One region of the Rhodopseudomonas sp. BR0G17 genome, then DNA from elsewhere that is predicted to be linked to it. Evidence: riboswitches for the same ligand, from Rfam matches in the RefSeq annotation. Region 1 holds a riboswitch; each other region holds the start of a gene.
What was found. A riboswitch is a leader RNA that binds a small molecule or an ion and turns the genes downstream of it on or off. The one in region 1 is predicted to bind cobalamin.
Positions count from the first base shown of each region.

Region 1 (5,640 bases):
CGTCGGGGTGGTGAGCGACGCCAACGTATTCAGGCCCAAATCGAACGTATAGAGCGCCGCTCGATACGAGGTATTGTTCAGGGCCGACATGCACTGCATGACTCCCCCCGAGATTCCGGACTGCGGGCAATTCGACCAGGTGTTGAGCAGCTGATTGACGGCGCTGGTCACCAGATCGATCCGCAATGTGATGTTGTTGGCTCGCGCGATGGCGAGGTTATCCTTGGTCCCGCCGTCATGGGCGATATTCGTTTCATGACAGGCGAAGCCGCAGTTCTGCGAGGATGACGCCTTCTGGTACTTCGGAGCAGTGGCGGCAATCAGATTACTGATGTCGGTCGCAGTCGCACCGATGCCCATCGACGGCGAATCATCCATCAAGAGATAGAAATTCATATTTGGCGCACTGGACGCCTGCGCCGTCGATGCACCACTGATCGCCCATGACACATTGTTCATGAGCAGCTGGGGAAAGTTGTTCAGCGATGCGGCGTTGTAGGACACCTTAACGGTGCGCTGAAGCCCCACGTCAGTGATCGTAATGGTCGGCGTCGGCACCGACGCCAACCCGGACGCCAGTCGGTTGGCGGTCGACATGAAGATCGCATAGGCGGTGTTTTGTGCCACTGCGTCGGTTTGCATCAGCATGGCCGGACGAACGGCTGCGATTGCGGCCGCGTCAGCGGCGGCGTCGAGTTGCTGCTTCTTGCGCAGCGCCTGGGTGAAGTCGAGCGTCATGCCGAGCAGAAAGACGATGGGAATCATCACGAGGGCGGTAATGACGGCGATGTTCGCTTTGCGATCTCGAACGAAGCGAGACAACAGGGCGTCAGACATGACTTCCATCCCAGTCGCTTTGGTCCAGCGGGCGTCATTTCGATGGAGTGAAGGCCGAGAAGAGAAGAGCAACGAACGCTCTCTCTGCTACGTTGTAGCAGTGGATGTTGAAGAGGCACCGCTAAGCAATGCTTAAGCCGACCGCGTGAACGTCCGCACTTGAAAGTCGGTCGAAGCTGGTCCCAGCGGTTTGTTTAAGAAGCAGTAAATACCGATACCCGGGACGCCCCTCTCGGTTAGAGTCCCCCGACCTAAGACTTTGTCAGTCAAATATTATTTGATCTGGACGGCGGCAGTCGCGCCCGCATCGGTGCGACCCGAATGCCCCATGTTCGGCTCCACAGCCGTCGATGAGTTCAGCAGCACAGGGGCCGGCGTGCTCGCGTCTGCTGCGCCGTCCTCAGTCCGCAACCGGCGATGTACCTGTGCGGTGGAATCAATGCAGCGTGATCGGCATGGAGCCGGCCGCCGCAAAACGCGAAACTTGCCATCAATGAGCCTGGACTCGTTCGGCCCGCCCTCAACCTCGGACGAACCCTATCAGTAGTCCTGCCTAGCTCCCGACCCCCGACCGCCGCGTATAGCAGTGGAAGCCGCCATAGATGCCGGAGCGGTCGCGGTCGAAACCGATGGCGCTGCGTTCGGCATCGCGCTGCCAAGTCTGTTGCAGCGGAGCCAGCGGCTCGGTCTCCAGCGGAGATTCTGCGCCGGCGGTGCGGAAGATCACCCGCACCTGATCCTTGCCGGCGCGGTCGATCGCGTCCCACAGCGCGCGGATTTCGTCCGGCGCCATCCAGTCCTGCGCATCGAGCAGCACCACGGCGTCGATCTGGCGGGCCGGCAGGCTCTCCAGGAACACCCGCAGGTTCTCGTGCACCGGGATCACCAGCCCGGCGCCGGCGCGCATCTGCTGATAGCGGCTCTCCTGCAGGTATAGCGGCAGGCAGCGGTCACCCGGACCCGGGTAACTGCGGCTCAGCGCCTGCCAGGCGAAGTAATTGGTCTCGTTGGGATAGACGTCGATCAGCCGGAGCAGGCGCTGATGCAGCACCTCGTTGAGCGGCTGGTCGCCGCCGAGCAGTTCGCGCTGCTGCGGCGGAATGCCGAGGCTGAACAGCAGCGCCGGGGTCTGGGTAAGCATGCGGGCGAACCGCGAGTGGAACAGCCGGTCGACGCGCTGCAGCGCCGCCTGCCGCTCCGGCGAGTCCAGCGCGCCCTTCAGCAGCACGTTGAGGTCGATCTTTGCGATCTTCGCCAGCAGATGCGCAAAGCCGATGAAGCGGCCGAGCGCGCCGTGGCGATAGAACCCGTCGGTGAAGTAACGGTAGCGCGGCCGGCCGCGGAAGTCGCGCTCGTCCCAAAAGCCCCGGGCGTCGAGATCGAGCGCGGGGCGCAGCCGCCGGCGATACAGGTCGGCGTTACCGGCCGCGGTGCCCTCGCCGAAGAACTGCCAGAACGATGCGTAGTCCGGCAGCGCCCTCAGGCCGGCGAGCTTCAACTTGAGCAGCGCCAGGTGTGCCTCGTTGAGATCGACCGCGAATACCTGCGCCGGCTTGGCGGTGAGGTAGGACAGCGCGTTGCAGCCGCCCGACGAGATCGTCACGATCGTCGAGCCGATCGGCAATTGCAGAGCCGCGAGGTCGGCCTCGGGATCTTCCCAGATCTGGGTATAGACCAGGCGGCGAAACCAGATCGAAAACAAAGCGTCCCACAGCGTCGACTCGCTGCGATCCTTGCTGTTGCGGACGGCGTCCGCGATCAGTTGCTGCGTGTTCATCAAATCCTCGACTCGGCAATCGATCCAAATTAGCTGCGCAACACTGCAGTTTTGCGACAGCAGGGAACTGATCAGTGCCGTCTCCCTTGTCATCACCCTGTCGCCTGAAATCGCGATGGAAGGCGGATGATGCCGAACCAGGGTGGCAGGCCATGACGACGCTCACTCGCACCGATCTTCCGCGCACCGAGCTGACGCACCACGAACTCACCGCCGATCCGACGTGGCCGGTCGACGCGACCTCGCGGATGAATCGGATGTACCGCTATCAACGGCACATCTACGACCTGACCCGCCGGTACTATCTTCTCGGCCGCGATCAACTGATTACCGAGCTGCAGCCGAAGGCGGGCGAAACCGTGCTGGAAGTGGGCTGCGGCACCGGCCGCAACCTGATCCAGGCGGCGACGCGGTACCGCGAGGCGAAATTTTACGGCCTCGACGTGTCGACCGAGATGCTGACCTCGGCGATCAGTTCGATCGAAGGCGCCGGGCTGATGTCGCGGGTCAAGGTCGCGCACGGCGACGCCACCGCCTTCACCGCGCAGGCGGTGTTCGGCCAGGCGGTCAGCTTCGACCACGTCATGATCTCCTACAGCCTGTCGATGATCCCGGACTGGACCGCGGTGATCGATCGCGCCGTCGCCAATCTGAAGCCCGGCGGCAAGCTGCACATCGTCGATTTCGGCGACCAGCGCGGCCTGCCTTCGGTGGCGCGCAACCTGCTGCGGCGCTGGCTGACGCTGTTCGACGTCACCCCGCGCGACAGCCTGGAAGCCGTGCTGATGCAGGTCGCGGCCCGTACCGGCGCCGGGCTGCGGTTCGAGCGGCCATATCGCGGCTATGCGCAGCGCGCCGTGCTGACGCTGCCGCCGCGCAACAAGCCATGACCGGTTGGCTCGCGCTGTTTGCCGCGGGCCTGATGGAGATCGTCTGGGCGCTGGGCCTGAAGCATTCTGAGGGCTTCACCCGGTTCTGGCCCGCGGTCGTGACCTTGGCCGCGATCCTGGCCAGCTTCGGCCTGATGAGCATCGCGCTGAAATCGCTGCCGTTCGGCACCGCCTATGCAGTCTGGACCGGAATCGGCGCCGCCGGCAGCATCGTGGTCGGGATGACGCTCTACGGTGAGCCGGCCAGCGGCGTGCGGGTGCTGTGCCTGTCGATGATCGTGGCCGGCATGATCGGGCTGAAGCTCAGCACGCCCGCCTGAACCGTCGGCCGCCCGACCAAGGCGGCGATTGACAAAGCAGGCCCGCTTCCATTTGATCGCGCCCGTTCAGGTGTGCCGGGAATCGTCCGGCACAGGGAAGCCGGTGCGGGCCAAGCTTATGGCCGCAAACCCAAATCCGGCGCTGCGCCCGCAACTGTGAGCGGCGAGCGATCCTTCAATCAGCCACTGGGCGGCACTTGCCCGGGAAGGCGAAGGATCGCGACGACCCGTGAGCCAGGAGACCGGCCTGAGCACGTCATCTTCCACCGTGCGGCGCGCGCGGCTGGAGCGGTCCGCCGCACAGGTGACAGGATGCTGCTCACCGGCCGGAGACCGCCATGACCGATCTCGTTCTGCCCGCTTCTTCCGATGGATTCCGCCTCCGCCTGATCGCCGTGCTCGGCGGGCTGGTGCTCGCCAATCTCGCCGCCTGGGCCTGGGCGCTGACCGCCTTCGCGGGCGAGCCGGTGCTGATCGGCACCGCGGTGCTGGCCTATAGCCTCGGTCTCCGCCACGCGCTCGATGCCGACCATATCGCGGCGATCGACAACGTCACCCGCAAGCTGATGCAGGAGGGCAAGCGGCCGGTCGCGGTCGGGCTGTTCTTCGCGCTCGGCCATTCCACCGTGGTGCTGGTGGCGTCGCTGGCAATCGCGATCGCGGCCAATTCGCTGACCGAGCGGTTCTCGGGCTATCGCGAAATCGGCGGGGTGATCGGCACCTCGGCGTCGGCGCTGTTTCTGTTCGCGATCGCCATCGCCAATCTGTCGGTGCTGAGCGGCGTGTATCGCGCGTTCAAGAAGGCCAAGGCCGGCGAGATCGTGCACGACGACGACATCAACGAACTGCTGCAGCAGCGCGGCTGGCTGGCGCGGCTGTTCCGGCCGCTGTTCCGCTTCGTCTCCAAGAGCTGGCAGCTGTTTCCGATCGGGCTGTTGTTCGCGCTCGGCTTCGAGACCGCCAGCGAGATCAGCCTGTTCGGATTGGCCGCCAACGCTTCCGGCAACATTTCACACTGGTCGATCCTGGTGTTCCCGGCGCTGTTCGCCGCCGGCATGACCCTGGTCGACACCCTCGACGGCGTGCTGATGCTCGGCGCCTATGGCTGGGCGTATCGCAACCCGATCCGCAAGCTGTACTACAACATGACCATCACCACCGTGTCGGTGCTGGTGGCGCTGCTGATCGGCGGCATCGAGACGCTCGGGCTGCTCGCCGGGCGCTTTCATCTCGAAGGCGCGTTCTGGGAGTGGATCGAAGAGCTCAACTCCAATTTCGGCGCGCTCGGCTACGGCATAGTGGCGCTGTTCGTGGCGAGCTGGATCGTGTCCACCATCATCTATCGCCTCAACGGCTATCACCGGCTCGACCAGGCCGCCCCGGCCGTGCAGAAATGAGCGCGGTATGACCCGACGTTCCGGACCGAATTCGCGCGCGGCGGTGGTCACCGCGGCGCTCGCGGTGCTCGTGGCCCTGCTGGCGATCGGATCGCTCGCGGTGGGACCGGTCAAGCTGTCGCCGCTGACCGTGGTACAGGCCCTGGTCGGGCTCGGCGGCGAGGTGCAGCAGATCATCGTGCAGGAGATCCGGCTGCCGCGCACCATCCTGGCGCTGGCGATCGGCGGCATTCTGGGCCTGTCCGGCGCGGCGCTGCAGGGCCTGCTCCGTAACCCGCTGGCGTCGCCGTCGCTGTTCGGCGCACCGCAATCGGCCGCGTTCGGCGCGGTGCTGATCATCTCGCTCGGGCTCGCCGACGTCCGCTCCTTCGCACTGCCGGTGGCGGCGATTACGATGGCGTTCGTGTCGGTGTTCGTGC
Region 1 covers NZ_QUML01000002.1:192,504-198,143, forward strand. The annotation lists gene DY467_RS02950 (TadE/TadG family type IV pilus assembly protein) at 1-837, opposite strand, end outside; gene DY467_RS02955 (BtaA family protein) at 1,391-2,614, opposite strand; gene DY467_RS02960 (class I SAM-dependent methyltransferase) at 2,767-3,504, shown strand; gene DY467_RS02965 (DMT family transporter) at 3,501-3,824, shown strand; cobalamin riboswitch at 3,876-4,089, shown strand; gene DY467_RS02970 (HoxN/HupN/NixA family nickel/cobalt transporter) at 4,163-5,221, shown strand; gene DY467_RS02975 (FecCD family ABC transporter permease) at 5,229-5,640, shown strand, end outside.

Region 2 (5,640 bases), on a different contig from region 1:
CAGCGCCATGATCCGCCCGCGCAAGGCCGAGGCGAATTCCTCCAGCGATTTGCCTTCGCCGGCCGGCTGGTTCACCAGCGATTTGATCAGCGCCAGGATGTTCTTGACGCGGTGGTTCAGCTCCTCGTTGAGCACGCGCTGGCGCACTTCGGCCTTCTTGCGCTCGGCCGAGAGAATTTCGCTCTGCCGCAGCAGCACTTCGCGCAAGCCGACCTGGATGGTGGCCGCGGTGTCGCGGTCATCCGCGCTCCACGGGATCGACTGTCCTTCGACCTGCTCTTTCCAGATCGAGAAACTCTTGCGCGGCGTCAGCCGGTCGCCCAGCGGCCCGGTGTCGTAGGTCTTGTTCGGATCGCCCGCCCAGTTCAGCGTCTGCACCTGCTCCTTGCGGAAAAACAGCAAGTAATCACCGGCGGTCTGCGACAGCGGGATCGCCAGCATGCCGGCGGCCGCACCGGCATAGTCAGTCGCCGCCGCAATCCGGTCGGCGAGGGCATGGGTGGCGACGATCTCGTTGCCGGCCCGGCCGGTGAGCAGATACATGATCGACGGCAGCGCATTCGCGGGCGGCGTCGAGCCATGCGCGGTCCAGACGCCGTTCATCCACAGGCCGACGCCGTCGCTCGGAATCAGGTCGGCAATGCGCGGGAGATTCGCACGCAGGAAGTCGTCGACCGAAGCATCGAACGACATCTGACTGGTCAGCGCATCGAGCGTCCGGCGGGTGCGCAGCGACGACTGGAAGCGGCGCTGGTGATGGACCGCGGTGAAATGCAGCGAGAAGAAATCGGCGAACATCTCGGCGGCGACGCGCTGCGCCATCGGCACCACGCGCGGCTCATAGTGATGGCAGGCGATCAGCCCCCACAGCGTGCCGTCGATAATGATCGACAGCGACATCGAGGCGCTGACGCCCATGTTGCGCAGATATTCGAGGTGTATCGGCGAGACGCTGCGCAGGTGTGCGAACGACAGATCGAGCGCGGCGCCGGAAGCATCGCGCTCCGGCACGATCCGGCTGCTGTCGCCGCGCGAATCCGAGATCACGCGGATCGCGTTCTTCAGATACAGCAGCCGCGCCTGCTGCGGGATGTCGGAGGCCGGGAAGTGCTGACCGAGAAAGCTCTCGAGGTCGCTGCGCTTGGCCTCCCCGATGACCTTGCCGGATCCGTCGGCCGCGAAGCGATACATCATGACCCGGTGATAGCCGAGCATCGCCTGTAGATAACGCGGCACCCGCGCCGCCATCTCGTCGAGAGACTTCAACTCCTTCGTGCGTGCGATGATCTGCCGCGTTAGCCGCAGCGGGTTGTCGGCTTGGTCAGCGGCCGCGGGCTCGAATTCGATGATCGAGGTGCCGTCGTGATGATGCAGCGAGACGTCGAAGGTGCGGCCGGTGCCGCCGTCGCGCCAGCCGAAGATCAGCGCCGGCCGCTTCGGATCGGACGCCTGCGCCAGCGCGTTACGCAACGTGTGTGCCTCCGTCTCGCCGAAGTAATCGGCCAGCAGCTCGCCGACCCGCGGCGTCTCGCGGCCCAGAATCGCGCCGGCGTTTTCCGAGATGCGCGTGATCCGCACCGCTTGCGAGTCGCACGCCAGCAGGCAGCCGCGCGGCTGAATGCTGCCGGGGATGTGGATCGGCTCGCGATCGCAGGAGGTGAGATCGACCTTATGCGGCATGGCGTGCCCTCCGCGTCGTCGCGGCGCACGGTGCTACGCACCTGATCTCACTTGAGCGATGAGCAGAAGCCGTCGTCGATAGGATCGTTGCGCCTACAGCCAATGGGTGCCTTACGGTGTGGGGAGGAGCGAGCTGACAAGCCGTCCACCGGGCTAAGGCTGGAGACACTCGCAACGTGCCTCGCTTGGACGCTGGAACCAATGTAGCCGCAGCGCATTATTTGTTCCGTTCACTAGTACACAGAGGAACTGCTGTGATCGCCTCTTCTGAACGGCCGAACAACAACTTGTTGCGAGCACTGAGCCCAAGCGATTTCGAGCTCGTGCGCCCGCATCTGAGGTGCGAGACCCGGGCCGCCGGCGATCTGTTGTATCGCCCCGGCGATCACGTCGGCAGCGCGTTCTTTCCGTGTGGGCCGAGCCTCGTATCTTATGAGGTGACCGACGGCGACGGTCGCGGCGTCGAGACGGTGCTGGTCGGGCGCGAAGGCGCGGTCGGCGGCATCGTCAGCTCCGGTTTCCTGCCCGCGTATTGCCTGATCGTCGTCAAGTTCGAGGGCCCGTTCGTCCGCATGCCGATCCTCAACATTCAGGCCGCCAAGGATCGGTCGCCGAGCTTCAAAGCCTTTTTCGCGCGCTACGCCGACTGTCTGATGGCGCAGATGTTTCAATCGACCGCGTGTAACGCGATCCATTCGATCGAGCAGCGCACTGCGAAGTGGATCGCTGCGGCGATGGACCGCACCGGCGACAGCATGGTGCCGCTGACCCACGAACAGCTCGCGGCGATGATGGGCGTCGGCCGCAGCTACACCAGCCGCGTGCTGCAGGCGTTTCGTCAGGAGGGCATCCTCACGACACGGCGCGGCGCCCTGATCGTCGACGATGCCGACAAGCTGCGGACGCGGGCCTGCCGCTGCAATGATGCGGTGAAGGAGCACTTCGACGTGGTGCTGCGCGGCGTCTATCCCGAGCCGGACGACGCTGCCGCGTAACTTTGTGAGATGGCTTCAGCGCGCCGGTGCGCGCTTCAGGTGCAGGTAGCCGGGATCGAATTCGCCGATCTTGGCGAGCCCCTGCCAGTTGCGGATCGTCAGAACCCCATAGCGGAAGTCCATCGTCTTCGATGCCCGCAACGACGAGATCGTGCGGTTGACGGTCGCGATCGCCATGCCCAGCGTGTCGCCGAGTTGGGCGAGGCTGATCGGGAGCTGCATCGAGTTACCGTCGGTCAGCTTAGAGACCTCGGCGCGGTAGAACAATTCGCAGAACAGATGCGCCATCCGCGCTTTCATCGTCCGGGCCGAATTGTTGGTGATCGCTTCGCGGAAAATCGCCGCATCCACAAGGGTTTCGCGCCAAATCGCAAAGCCGAGCCCGGGCCGGGCTTCAAACATTCGCAGGATCTCCCGGTGCGGAATGATCGCCGTCACCGCATGCCCGATCGCGCACAACGAATGATCCATCCGCTCCAAAAAAATCCCCTGCGCATCCGGCAGGTCGCCGACCATGTGAAACGACAGGAATTGGCGGCGGCCGTTTCGCTGCAAATGATACCGCCCGACCATGCCTTCGACGACGAGCGCGGCGCCCTTCGGCGTTTCGCCTTGGCGGATCAGATCCTCGCTGCTCTCGAGCTCCCGCAGCGTAAAACTCAAATTGCGGATTGCGGTGAGGTCATCGGCCGACAGACGGGAATGCTCGCGCAGTTTGTCGATCAGGACGCGATGGACATCCTTCATGGTCCGCCTTTCAAGTTAGATCATCTGATAGGGTTGATGGAACTTGGGGGCTTCAACTCCGAGAGGCGGCAGAGGTTGCTATTTTTTCGAACGCCGGGCGGCCGTTTTCGTCGTCGCTTGCGAGGCATGGCTCCGACGTGCTCTGTCGGTCGGATCATGACTGCGCGAGGATGACCGATGAGCGACTTCAGCCGGCTGTGGCTGGTGCGGCATGCGCCGGTGGATGGGCCAAAGGGCGTGATTCACGCTCCCGAGGCGCCGGTCGATCTCGGTGACACTGCGGTGCTCGCTGCGCTAGGCGAAAAACTGCCGCACGATGCGACGGTGGTCGCCAGCCCGAGCCGGCGCACGCGCGAGACCGCCGCAGCGCTCGGCTTCGATGCGATGCTCGAACCCGATTTCCGCGAACAGGATTTTGGCACCTGGACCGGGCGCCGCCACGACGATCTGTCGCGTGAACTCGGCCCTGCCTACGATGCGTTCTGGCAAGATGCGGCGCGCTTGGCGCCGCCGGGCGGCGAGAGCTTTGTCGACCAGATCGAGCGGGTGCGGCAGGGGCTGGCGCGGCTGCCCGGTGGTGACGTCGTGCTGGTGGTACACTCCGGCACCATTCGCGCCGTTCTGGCGATTGCTCTTAAGACATCCCCCGAGGTTGCGCTGAGCTTTGTGATTGATCCGCTGTCGCTGACCCAGATCGATCGGCTGGGCTCGTCCGGCTGGCGGATCGTCTGGGTCAATCGTGTAGTGGGTTAGGCTGGCCGTTTAGAACGAGGCCTTTTTGCTTGCACAGGCTGCAGCCCCGTGCTCTGGTTTTGACGTCTTCGGTGCCTCGCGTGCGAGGTGAAACTGGGAATACGGTGCGGTGTTTTTCGCCAAATCCGTAGCTGCCCCCGCAACTGTAAGCGGATCTGTCCGGATCATATGCCACTGACGCCAACGGCGTCGGGAAGGCGATCCAGGCGACATCCGTGAGCCAGGAGACCGGCCGAAGACGGAAGCATCTAACCGATCGACGGCGGGTCGAGAGCGGAGCAGCGATGACCGAATTCTCTTAGCAAGGCTAAGCCGCGTGCAGCCGCGATAGGCGTCACGCGACGCTTGGCATCGCCTAGCACTCATCCCCCTTCAATCAGAACCAGCCACAGCGCCGCCGCGATTGAGCCGGCGGCCATTGCTGCGGCGCGAGGGAACGGTCATGGAGCCGAAAGACACAACTACCAACGAAGCCTTCAAGGGCTTCACCAACGAGGCCTGCCCGTTTCTGCCGTGCCATCGCGGCGTCGAGCGGGAATTCAACTGCCTGTTCTGCTACTGCCCGCTGAGCGCCTATCAGTGCCCCGGCCCCTACAAGACCTTCGTCGATCGCAATGGGCTGACGCGCAAGGATTGTTCGGACTGCACCCTGCCGCACAACGGCTATCGGCGGTCGTGGAATTTCATCCAGCGCTGGCTGGAGCGGCCAGTGCCTTGGGACAGCCAGTCCCAGGATCCGCGCCGCCTCAAGCGCGAAGTCTCGGAAAGCGGCGACTAAAAAACATTGCCGCCGCCTCCGCATCGCTGGATTACAGCAGTAGCGGAGGCGCTGGCATTTTTCGCGTTAGAGCGAGCGGGCGATCAACAGCTTCATCACCTCGTTGGTGCCGCCGTAGATCTTCTGGATCCGCGAGTCGATGAACATCCGGCCGATTGGGTATTCCTGCATGTAGCCGTAGCCGCCGTGCAGTTGCAGGCACTCGTCCACGGTCTCGACCTGCTTCTGCGTCGTCCACCATTTCGCCATTGAGGCGGTCACCGCATCGAGATTGCCGGCGATCAGTTGCACCAGACAGTAATCCACGAACACCCGCGCAATGAAGGCTTCGGTCTTGCGTTCGGCGAGCGTGAAAGCTGTGTTCTGGAATTCGATAATCGGCTGGCCGAACGCCTTGCGCTCCCGCGTATAGTCCGAAGTCAGCGCGACCGCGCGCTCCATCGCCGCCACGGCGCCGATCGCGATGATCAGGCGCTCTTGCGGCAGCTGCTGCATCAGCTGCACGAAGCCTTTGCCCTCTTCGCCGCCGAGCAGGTTCTCCTTCGGCGTGCGGGCATTCTCGAAGAACAGCTCGGAGGTGTCGGAGGCGTGCAGGCCGATCTTGTCGAGGTTGCGGCCGCGCTTGAAGCCGGGGTTGTCCTTGGTCTCCAGCACGATCAGCGACAGCCCTTTGGCGCCGGCACCGCC
Region 2 covers NZ_QUML01000014.1:80,145-85,784, forward strand. The annotation lists gene DY467_RS13255 (HWE histidine kinase domain-containing protein) at 1-1,680, opposite strand, end outside; gene DY467_RS13260 (Crp/Fnr family transcriptional regulator) at 1,935-2,675, shown strand; gene DY467_RS13265 (Crp/Fnr family transcriptional regulator) at 2,691-3,422, opposite strand; gene DY467_RS13270 (histidine phosphatase family protein) at 3,600-4,175, shown strand; cobalamin riboswitch at 4,228-4,426, shown strand; gene DY467_RS13275 (cysteine-rich small domain-containing protein) at 4,618-4,953, shown strand; gene DY467_RS13280 (acyl-CoA dehydrogenase family protein) at 5,020-5,640, opposite strand, start outside.
Region 2: another riboswitch for cobalamin. It lies ahead of DY467_RS13275 (cysteine-rich small domain-containing protein); the one in region 1 lies ahead of DY467_RS02970 (HoxN/HupN/NixA family nickel/cobalt transporter).

Region 3 (5,640 bases), on a different contig from region 1:
TAGCGCCGGTCACTGCGCCGAACCTCGGGGAACTAGCTGCCGCGCTGCAGATCGATCCCACCGCTCTGTTGCAAAGCATTGAGGACTTCAATGCCGCCCCGGCCAACGCCGCGCGCACCATCGCGGAGCCACCATTTGCCGCCTATCCAATGCGGCCGGGGCTGACCTTCGTGCACTACGGCATCAAGGTGGATGCAACGATGCGGGTGGTCCAGACCGACGGGCGCCGTCACGACGATCTGTTCGCGGCCGGCATGATCATGGCCGCGAATGTGCTGCGCCGGGGCTATCTCGCCGGGCTAGGCATCACCCTATCGGCAGTGTTCGGCCAGATCGCCGGCGAGGAGGCCGCGCGCCATGTCCGCGGGTGATCCGATCTCAGAGGCCGAGCGCGTGCTGCGGATCTGTAGCGCCTGCATGTATTGCGATGGGCTCTGCCCGGTGTTTCCAGCGATCGACGGCAAGCACGGCTTCAGCCTGACCGACGTCAGCTACCTGTCGAACCTGTGCCACAACTGCCAGGGCTGCTGGCATGATTGCCAGTACACACCACCACATCCGTTCGCCGTCAATCTGCCGGCGACGTTCGCCGAACTGCGGCAGCGCTCCTATGCAGACCATTTGTGGCCGCCCGCGCTTGGGCGCGTCTTTCGCGCCTCATCGCTCGCAGTACCCGCCACCGTCGCGCTCGCGCTGCTGATCACCTTTGGCCTCGTACTGGGCACGGACTCATCGGCAACCTTGCTAACCGCCCACGCGGGCGAAGGCGCGTTCTATCGCGTGCTGCCGTGGCCGGCGATGGCCGGACTCGCGGGCGGCACCTTCGCCTGGGCGGTGATCGCGGTCACGCTGGCGACGCTGCGATACTGGCATACGATCGCGCCGGGGATGACGGTCCGCGAGATCGTCCGCGCGCTGCCCGCTGCCCTCTCCGACATCATCACGCTGCGCCATCTCGGCGGCGGCGGTCCCGGCTGCCACAACCATGATGAGCGCACCTCGCAGCGGCGACGGATCTTACACCATCTGACCGCCGGCGGCTTCGTGCTCAGCGGCCTGTCGACAATCGTGGCCGCCACTTATCATCATCTGCTCGGCGTCGTAGCGCCCTACCCGGTCGTCAGCCTGCCGGTGATGCTCGGGCTCGTCGGCGGCGTGACGATGACCGTCGGCGCGGTGGGACTGCTGGCATTGGAAGCGCGGGCCGACCACGAGCCGAGCGATCGCGGCGAGACTAGGCTGAACGTCGCTTTTCTCATCCTGCTGGCCCTCGTCGGCGCCAGTGGGCTCGCGGTGCTCGGCTTCCGCAGCACGCTGGCGATGGGGCTACTGCTCACCACCCATCTCGGGCTGGTGTTCGGCCTGTTCGCCGCGCTGCCGTTCAGCAAAGCGCTGCACGCGCCGTTCCGGGCGGCGGCGCTGCTGCGTGCGGCGATCGATAGCCGCCGCAGCTCGTTGGCGCGAGCCCCGGAGGCCTCGGGCGATACGCCTTGATCCCGATCAAGCTGGCGCGAATTTGATGACGGCTCTTGGCGGCCAGTTGCCAATGATGGTCGATTGACAGTTTGCCGTTTCCGTCCCAAACATCCCGCGCCGACGGTGTCCTGTCCTCGGACAGGACGAAGAGGGAATATCGGAAGATCGCTGCCCGCGGTCGAGCCGAAGCTGCCCCCGCAACTGTAAACGGTTAGCCGACGCAACACGCCACTGGAGATATTCCGGGAAGGCTGCATCGGCGAAGACCCGTGAGCCAGGAGACCTGCCGTCGCCTGCTATGTTGACGTCGTTTCGGGCGGGGTGCCCCGGGATGTCTTTCGGCGGTCCGGAGTGCAGGTCCGTTCGCCGGTTTTGAGCCATCGCCCGCGATGGCCAACCGACGAGATTCGGCGCGATGCCGCCCACTGCGCTCCATCCCGGTGTCTCCGCCGGTTCTCAGCTGTCGCTTCGGCCAGCCGCCGCCGAAATCGTGGTGCTGTCGCCCTGCGCCGCGACGCTGGCGGATTTCGCTCAGTCATGGCCCGGCGGACCGCCCCGGTTGCACACCAGCGATCTCGCCTCTTTCGCCGCGCACGCGTGCGAGCGCTCCCTCGATTCGTCGCTGCCGCGCGCAATCCTGATCGTGCTGCCGGATCAGGCGCATTCCGACCGTGAAGCCGTCGAACCGACCACCGCGTTCGCCGGCAGCCGGCGGATGGCCTTCGCGGTCCTAAGCGCTCGAGAGCAGCCCGACGTTCCAAGCGAACTGATCACCAACCTGCCGCCGACCACGCTTCGTCGCCTCAATAGGCTGTACGCGCAGCGCGCCGGCCATGCCGCACGCGCCATCCTGATGCAGTTCGCCCTCGCCGCGGGGCTCAGCATCTCCGCGATGGAGACTTCAAGCGGCAGCGCAGTCGCCGACACAGAGCAGCCCCCATCCCTTCTCCCCGAGCTGATCGAGGACGCCGCCCGATGACTTACGCTTACGAAAAGGACGGCGACGCGATCTATCGTCAGTCGTTCTCCATTATCCGCGCTGAAGCCGCGCTCGATCGGTTCACGCGCGACGAGGAGAAGATCGCGGTGCGCATCATTCACGCCAGCGGCATGGTCGAGGTTGCGGACGACATCGCGTTCACGCCCGGCTTTGTATCGGCCGGTCGCGCCGCGCTGCAGGCCGGCGCGCCGATCCTGTGCGACGCGCAGATGGTCGCCAACGGCGTCACCCGCAAGCGGCTGCCGGCCGACAACGAAGTGATCTGCACGCTGAGCCATCCTGGTGTTCCGGCCCTCGCCGCAAAGCTCGGCACCACCCGATCGGCCGCCGCGCTCGAACTGTGGCGCGACCGGATGCAGGGCGCTGTGGTGGCGATCGGCAATGCGCCGACCGCGCTGTTCCGCCTGCTCGAAATTCTCGCCGAGCCCGGCGCACCGCTGCCCGCTGCCATTATCGGCATCCCAGTCGGCTTCGTCGGCGCGGCCGAATCCAAGGACGCACTGCTGACGGACTCGCCGTCGCCTTGCGTGATCGTGCGCGGCCGGCGCGGCGGCAGCGCGATGACGGCTGCGGCGATCAACGCGCTGGCGAGCGAACGCGAATGAGCGCGCCGACAGTTTACGGCGTCGGCGTCGGCCCCGGCGCGCCCGACCTGATGAGCGTCCGCGCCGCGCGGCTGGTCGGCGCCGCCAAGGTGGTCGCGTACTTCCGCAAAGCCGGACGCCCCGGCCACGCGCGCCGCATCGCCGACGGTCTGTTGGCGGACGGTGTGATCGAAGAGCCGATGGACTATCCGGTGACGACCGAGATTGCGCTCGACGATCCGGCCTATGCGGCGACGCTGCGCAGCTTCTACGAACAATGCGTCGCGCGGCTCGCCGAACACATCGCGCAAGGCCGCGACGTCGTCGTGCTGTGTGAAGGCGATCCGTTCCTGTACGGCTCGTTCATGCATCTGCACAGCCGGCTGGCGCCGCGCGTGCCTGTCGAAGTCGTGCCCGGCATCTCGGGCATGGCGGCGTGCTGGACCGCGAGCGGAACGCCGATCACTTATGGTGATGACGTGCTCTGCGTGGTGCCGGCGACGCTCGGGCCGGCGCGACTGAAGGCGGCGCTCGCCGCTGGCGATGCGATCGTGATCATGAAGCTCGGCCGCAATTTGCCCAAGGTACGCCGCGCGCTCGACGACGCCGGCCTGCTCGATCGCGCGATCTATGTCGAGCGCGGCGCGATGGACGATCAGGTGGTGATGCCGCTCGCCGACAAGACCACCGACGACGCCCCCTACTTCTCGATCGTGCTGGTTCACGGACAAGGGCGACGGCCATGACCGGATCTGTGGTGGTTGCCGGCCTTGGGCCCGGCGCGCAAGAACTGATCACGCCCGAAGTCAGCGCAGCACTGGCACGCGCCACCGACATCGTCGGCTACGCGCCCTATGTGGCGCGCGTCGCCGAACGCGACGGCTTGCAGCGGCACGCTTCCGATAATCGCGAGGAGCTCGATCGTGCCGGCTTCGCGCTGCGGCTGGCAGGTGACGGCCGGCATGTTGTGATCGTCTCCTCCGGCGATCCCGGCGTGTTCGCGATGGCGGCGGCGCTGTTCGAAGCGATCGAGGCCGGCGATGCAGCTTGGCGGGAGCTCGACATTCGCGTGCTTCCCGGCATCAGCGCAATGTTCGCCGCTGCAGCGCGGATCGGTGCGCCGCTCGGCCACGATTTCTGCGCGATCAACCTGTCGGACAATCTCAAGCCGTGGGAAACGGTCGAGAAGCGTCTGCGCGCGGCGGCCGAAGCCGACTTTGTGATCGCGCTGTACAACCCGATCTCGAAAGCGCGGCCCTGGCAGCTCGGCCGCGCGTTTGAGCTATTGCGCAGCATCCATCCGGCATCCGTGCCGGTGATCTTTGCGACTGCCGTCAGCGATCCGCGCGAGCGCATCGACGTGATGCCGCTCGGCGATGCTGTGCCGCAACGCGCCGACATGCGCACGCTGGTGATGATCGGCTCATCGCAGACCAGAATCATTCCGCGCAGCAGCGGCACCGCTTTCGTCTACACCCCGCGGTTCTCCGGAGCGCTGTCGTGACCGAGCCAGGCCATCACGTCGGCGACCATTGGGACACAGCACCGATCCGGCACCGCGGGCCGCTTCACCATGATCACTGGCAGCCCGAGTTCGCGCGCCGCGGTGATCTTGGCGACGGCCGCGTCGCCGCCGGCGTTCTTGGCGACGACGATCTCGGTGCGGTGCGCCTGCAGCAGCGCGCGGTCGCCGCCGAGATCGAACGGTCCACGTGCCACCACGATATCGACGTTCGGCAACGGCAGCGGCCCGCGCGGTGGATCGACCAGCCGCACCAGATAAGCGTGCTGCGGCTGCGCCGCGAACAGTTCGAGGTTCTGGCGGCCGATGCCGAGAAACACCCGCCGCGGCGCAGCGCCAAGCGCGCCGACGGCCTGATCGAGATCATCGACTTCGATCCATCGATCGCCAGTGGTGGCCTGCCACGCCGGCCGTTCCAGCGCGAGCAGCGGCACACCGGCTTCGGCGCAGGCGATCACCGCATGGCGGCTCATCTGCGCCGCGAATGGATGCGTCGCATCGACAACGCGTTCGATCCGCTCGGCGCGCAAGTAATCGACCAGACCGCTGATGCCGCCGAAGCCTCCGACGCGAAACGGAATCGGCGGCGGCTTCGGGTGATCGGTACGGCCGGCGAACGACAGCACCGCATCGATGGCCGGCTCGGCGGCGATCGCCCTGGCGAGCGCCGAGGCATCGGCGGTGCCGCCGAGGATCAATACGCGCGAGCGATGCGATGAAGGGAGCGTCATGATCACCAGCGATGACACGACGCGGCCCTGGCTGTCCATCGTCGGAATCGGTGAGGACGGCCTCGACGGGCTGTCGGCGCGCGCACGGGCGCTGCTCGAAGCAGCCGAGCTGATCGTCGGCGGCGATCGTCACCTCGGCCTCGTCACCGCGTTGAACAAGCCCAGCCTGCCCTGGCGCGTGCCGTTCTCGGCCTCATTGCCCGAGGTGCTGGCGCAGCGCGGCCGCCGCGTCGTCGTGCTTTGCTCCGGCGATCCGTTCTGGCACGGCGCCGGCGCGGTACTGGCCGATCATCTCGCGCCCAAGGAATGGACCGCCGTCCCGGCGCC
Region 3 covers NZ_QUML01000012.1:142,280-147,919, forward strand. The annotation lists gene tcuA (FAD-dependent tricarballylate dehydrogenase TcuA) at 1-371, shown strand, start outside; gene tcuB (tricarballylate utilization 4Fe-4S protein TcuB) at 358-1,494, shown strand; cobalamin riboswitch at 1,582-1,781, shown strand; gene DY467_RS12065 (hypothetical protein) at 1,892-2,455, shown strand; gene DY467_RS12070 (precorrin-8X methylmutase) at 2,452-3,081, shown strand; gene DY467_RS12075 (precorrin-2 C(20)-methyltransferase) at 3,078-3,806, shown strand; gene cobJ (precorrin-3B C(17)-methyltransferase) at 3,803-4,564, shown strand; gene DY467_RS12085 (cobalt-precorrin-6A reductase) at 4,531-5,313, opposite strand; gene cbiE (precorrin-6y C5,15-methyltransferase (decarboxylating) subunit CbiE) at 5,312-5,640, shown strand, end outside.
Region 3: another riboswitch for cobalamin. It lies ahead of DY467_RS12065 (hypothetical protein); the one in region 1 lies ahead of DY467_RS02970 (HoxN/HupN/NixA family nickel/cobalt transporter).

Region 4 (5,640 bases), on a different contig from region 1:
GACCTGACTGGCACTGAGCGTGCCGAGCGAGGTCTTGATTTTGATCTGCCGCTCGGAGTGATCGATCAGCTCGACCACGCAGTTCAGCGCAACCGGACATGGCGCACCGTAGGCCGCAATCAGCGTGCCGTAGCCTTCGCGAACCCGCCAATTGATGCCGGTGTCGCGATAGGATTCAAGATCGTGCACCGAGATGCGATCAAGCTCGGCGCCGTTGACGTAGGTCGACACCGCATCGATCATCGGATTCCAGCGGTTACCCGGCTCGAGCAAGGTCGCTGCAGCCACATCGGTCTTGTGTTTCGCCGCGCGCCAGACCCGCTCGTAGAACGCGTCGAGCGCCTTGCCGAAGGCGGCGCGGTCGCGCTTGGGAAACACATCGCCAAAGCTCGCCTCGCCCCACGGCGGGTGCGTCTTGTCGATGCCGATGCCGAGCTGCTCGGCGATGCCGACGAATGAGTTCTCGTCCGCCGAATGCAGCCAGCCGCAGCCGACGTCGAATGCGATCTCCGGCGTCACCATCCGGGTCCAGGCCCGGCCGCCGATCCGGTTCCGCGCTTCCAGCACGATCACCGACAGACCCGTCCTTTCCAGCGTGCGCGCCGCACCGAGGCCGGCCGCGCCGGCGCCGATGATCGCGATGTCCACCGAGGACGGAAAGCTGGATGACGGCATGCGCGATCCTACCACGGCGCTGACGGCGGTTCGATGTCAGAGGCCTTGAAACGACGATGCCCGGCACGAAGGCCGGGCATCGAGTATCGAAACCGCGTCAAGTTCTAGCGTTGAAATCGATCACCGACCTCTCACCGTCATTGCGAGGAGCAAAGCGACGAAGCAATCCAGCGCCGTGCAGGGGGCTGGATTGCTTCGCTTCGCTCGCAATGACGAACGGAGATCAGGCGACCGCCTGCTTGCTCTTCTCGGCGCGCTTGCGCTCGTTCGGGTCGAGCAGGCGCTTGCGCAGCCGGATCGACTTCGGCGTGATCTCGACCAGCTCGTCGTCTTCGATATAGGCCAGCGCCTTTTCCAGCGTCATCCGGATCGGCGGCGTCAGGCGCACCGCTTCGTCCTTCGAGGTGGTGCGGATGTTGGTGAGCTGCTTGCCCTTGAGGACGTTGATCTCGAGGTCGTTGTCGCGGGTGTGCTCACCGACGATCATGCCCTTGTAGACCTTCCAGCCCGGCTCGATCATCATCGGGCCGCGATCTTCCAGCTTGAACATCGCGTAGGCGACCGCTTCACCCTGATCGTTGGAGATCAGCACGCCGTTGCGGCGGCCCTGGATCTCGCCGCGATACGGCAGGTAGTTGTGGAACAGCCGGTTCATGATGGCCGTGCCCTTGGTATCGGTCATCAGTTCGCCCTGGTAGCCGATCAGGCCGCGGGTCGGCGCGTAGAACACCAGCCGCAGACGATTGCCGCCCGAGGGCCGCATCTCGATCATCTCGGCCTTGCGTTCGCTCATCTTCTGCACGACGACGCCGGAGAACTCCTCGTCGACGTCGATCACGACTTCCTCGACCGGCTCGAGCAGCTGGCCGTTCTCGTCGCGGGTCAGCACGACGCGCGGACGCGACACGCTGAGTTCGAAACCTTCGCGGCGCATGTTCTCGATCAGGATCGCGAGCTGCAATTCGCCGCGGCCCGACACTTCCATCGCGTCCTTGTCGGCGGATTCGACGACGCGCAGCGCGACGTTGCCCTCGGCCTCGCGGAGCAGGCGGTCGCGGATCAGGCGGCTCGTGACCTTGTCGCCTTCGGTGCCGGCGAGCGGCGAGTTGTTGACGATGAACGACATCGACACCGTCGGCGGATCGATCGCCTGCGCCTGGATCGGGGTATCGACGGCCGGATCGCAGAAGGTGTCGGCGACGGTCCCCTTGGTCAGGCCGGCGATCGCCACGATGTCACCGGCTTCGGCGATATCGAGCGGCACGCGCTCGAGGCCGCGGAAGGCGAGGATCTTGCTGATGCGGCCCTGCTCGACCAGCTTGCCGTCGCGCGACAGCACCTTGACGGCCTGGTTCGGCTTCACCGTACCCGAGGCGATGCGGCCGGTGATGATGCGGCCGAGATAGGGATTGGCTTCGAGGATGGTGCCGAGCAGGCGGAACGGACCTTCTTCCACCACCGGCGGATGAACGTGCTTGAGCACCAGCTCGAACAGCGGCTTCATGCCTTCGCTCGGATCGCCGTCCGGCTTGTCCGACATCCAGCCGTTCTTGCCGGAGCCGTACAGGATCGGGAAGTCGAGCTGCTCGTCGGTGGCGTCGAGCGCGGCGAACAGGTCGAACACCTCGTTGACCACTTCGGTGACGCGGGCGTCGGAGCGGTCGACCTTGTTGATCGCGACGATCGGCTTGAGGCCGAGCTTCAGCGCCTTGCCGACCACGAACTTGGTCTGCGGCATCGGGCCCTCGGCAGCGTCGACCAGCACGATCACGCCGTCGACCATCGACAGGATACGCTCGACTTCGCCGCCGAAGTCGGCGTGGCCGGGCGTGTCGACGATGTTGATGTGGGTGTCGCCCCAGACCACCGAAGTACACTTCGCCAGAATGGTGATGCCACGCTCGCGTTCGAGATCGTTGGAGTCCATCGCCCGTTCGACCTGGCGCTGGTTGTCGCGATAGGTGCCGGACTGCTGCAGCAGTTTGTCGACAAGAGTAGTCTTGCCGTGGTCGACGTGGGCGATAATGGCGATGTTACGGAGGGTCATGGCTCTTCTGTCGGTCCTGCGGGCGTTGCCTGATCAGCGAGATCATAGGCACACCGCGGGATGCGCCGAAGGGCGCGCCGAAGCCAGCCTATGTCTGAAACGCGCCGGGCAATCGCAATCTGAAATCGCAAAAAACAGGCCCGGCCGAATAGGACCGGGCACCAGCACGCGTTGCGACGCAATATACGCAGAAATCGCGAAATAACAATGACGGTTGCGGATGGACAGACCAGCTTCGGCGCGGTGGCCGCCGGAGCGTGCCCCGGAGCGCCTCCGGCTTTGTTCCTCAGACTGCTTGACCTAATGATGTAATGTTATAACATTACGTACATCGTCACTGCGATTGGTAATTTCATAGTGCAGCCGTTGTCCCTTGGACTGATTGGATTTTTCCCGCTCGGTTCGTTGACACCGCTGCCGTATGTCCAATACCGTGACCAGCGACGGTTCCCGAAAGGGATCAATAGGGAACGCGGTGCGGGTCTTCGGACTCTATTCCGCGGCTGCCCCCGCAACTGTAAGCGGCGAGCCATTCGCCACACGCCACTGGGCTTTCGTCCTGGGAAGGCGGTGAACGGCAACGACCCGCGAGCCAGGAGACCTGCCGTCAGTCGTGGTCACACGCGAGCACATCGGGCGGGGTGTCCTGGTGCGAGTCGAACCGTAGCCCACAAGAAGGCTGCGGCAGACCTGTTTCGCGGTGACGTGCCACGTTAGCCGCGAGCCAAGAAAATGACTCCCGCCGTTCTGCCTCTCGGGCGCAATCGTCGCCTGCTGTCCTCTGTCGCCCTCGTCCCTCTGCTCTGGCCGGTCGACGGCCTGGCGCAAACCGCCTCGGCCAATCCGCGCGGTCTCGACCCGATCGTGGTCGAGGGCCAGACCGCACGTGCCGCCAAGCCGCGCGCGACGGCAAATGCCGGATCGTCGCGCCAGCGCCGTGCCGCCGCGCGTCCTGTCGCGACGCCCGCGCCCGCGCCCACTCAGCCGACGACCACCACGTCGACCGCCCCTACTTTCAACCTCGGCACCCCCTCCTCGACCGGCAGTCGGCTCGGCCTGACGCCGCTGCAAACACCGGCCAGCGTGGAAGTGATTCGCGCCGAGACCATCGCCGAGCGCGGCCAGCACAACGTCATCGACGCGGTGACGCAGAACGCCACCGGGTTCACTGCGAGCCCGCGTCCGGGAAATGGCGGCCTCGCCTTCACCACGCGCGGCTTCACCGGCAACGGCACGGTGATGTCGCTCTACGACGGCACCCGGCTGTATGTCGGCTCCGGCACCATGACGTTCCCGTTCGACACCTGGACGGCGCAGACCATCGAAGTGCTGCGCGGCCCGGCCTCGGTGATGTATGGCGAAGGCGCGATCGGCGGCGCCATCAACGTGATCTCCAAGAAGCCGCTCGACGTGCAACGCAACGAAGCCGAGATCTCGCTCGACACCAACCTGACCCGGCGCCTCGCGGTCGACTCCGGCGGCCCGATCAATCCCAATGTCAGCTATCGGCTGGCGGCGATCGGCAACATGTCGGACGGCTGGGTCGACCGTGACAAGACATCGAACGTCGCGGTGTCCGGTTCGGTCCGGGTACAGGCCGCCGACAATCTCGCCTTTACGCTGAGCGAAGACTACGCCGACCGCAGCCCGTCGCGCTATTTCGGCACGCCTCTGGTGAACGGCCGGCTCGACGAGTCGCTGCGCTTCCAAAACTACAATGTCGGCGATGCCTCGATCCGCTATCGCGACAACTGGACCCAGCTCAAGACCGAGTGGGACGTTGCCGAAGGCGTCTCGGTGAAGAACGTCACCTACTATCTCAGCACGCACCGGCACTGGAAGGACGTCGAGAGCTACGCGTTCAGCCCGACCACCGGAAATATCAACCGCAGCTCCTATATCGAGATTTTTCACGACCAGGAGCAGATCGGCAACCGCTTCGACACCACCTTCAAGGGCCATGTCTTCGGCCTCGCCAACGAATTCGTCGCCGGTTTCGACGTCAACCGCATCGCCTTCACCCACACCAACAACTCGCCTTACGCCGGCACATCCTCGGTGCCCACGTACAATTTCGATCCAGGCACTTTCCTGCCGGTGAGCCCGACACGGCCGAGCTTCCATACGCTGACGACACAGTATGGCGTGTTCGCCGAGAACCGGCTCAGCCTGACCGACCAGCTTTCGTTGATCGGCGGCATCCGCTCTGACAATCCGACGGTGCAGCGCACCGATTTCCTCTCGCCTTCGAACAGCTTCGAGAAGACCTACTCGGCGCCAAGCTGGCGGGTCGGGGCGGTGTACAATCCGATCGAGAACCTCTCGATCTACGGCCAGTATTCGACCGCGGTCGATCCGGTCACCAACCTGATCACGATGACGGGCGTGAACCGCGACTTCTCGCTCTCGACCGGCAAGCAGGTGGAGGTCGGCATCAAGCAGCAGCTTGCCGGCGGCCGCGCCGAGTGGACGCTGGCGGCGTATCACATCGTCAAGAACAACCTGCTGGCGCGCGATCCGCAGAACCCCGCCAACACCAATCCGCTGCAGATCGGCCAGCAGTCGTCGCGCGGCATCGAAGCCTCGGCCGGCCTCAAGGTCACCGAAACCATCCGGCTCGACGCCAACGTCGCGTGGCTGCGGGCCAAATACGACGACTTCACTCAAGTCGTCGGCGGCCGGGCGGTGAACTACGCCGGCAACGTCCCCAACAACGTGCCGCAGATCGTCAGCAACATCTGGGCGACCTGGGCGTTCGCGCCGGGCTGGTCGGCCAATGCCGGCATCCAGCTCGTCGGCGACACCTGGGCCGACGACGCCAACACGCTGGTGCGGCCCGCCTATAACGTCGTCAATGCCGGGCTGATGTGGAAGCCGGACGCCCGGCAGACCTTCGCGCTGCGCGTCTACAATCTGTT
Region 4 covers NZ_QUML01000018.1:14,609-20,248, reverse strand. The annotation lists gene DY467_RS15055 (flavin monoamine oxidase family protein) at 1-675, opposite strand, end outside; gene typA (translational GTPase TypA) at 899-2,722, opposite strand; cobalamin riboswitch at 3,150-3,345, shown strand; gene DY467_RS15045 (TonB-dependent receptor) at 3,455-5,640, shown strand, end outside.
Region 4: another riboswitch for cobalamin. It lies ahead of DY467_RS15045 (TonB-dependent receptor); the one in region 1 lies ahead of DY467_RS02970 (HoxN/HupN/NixA family nickel/cobalt transporter).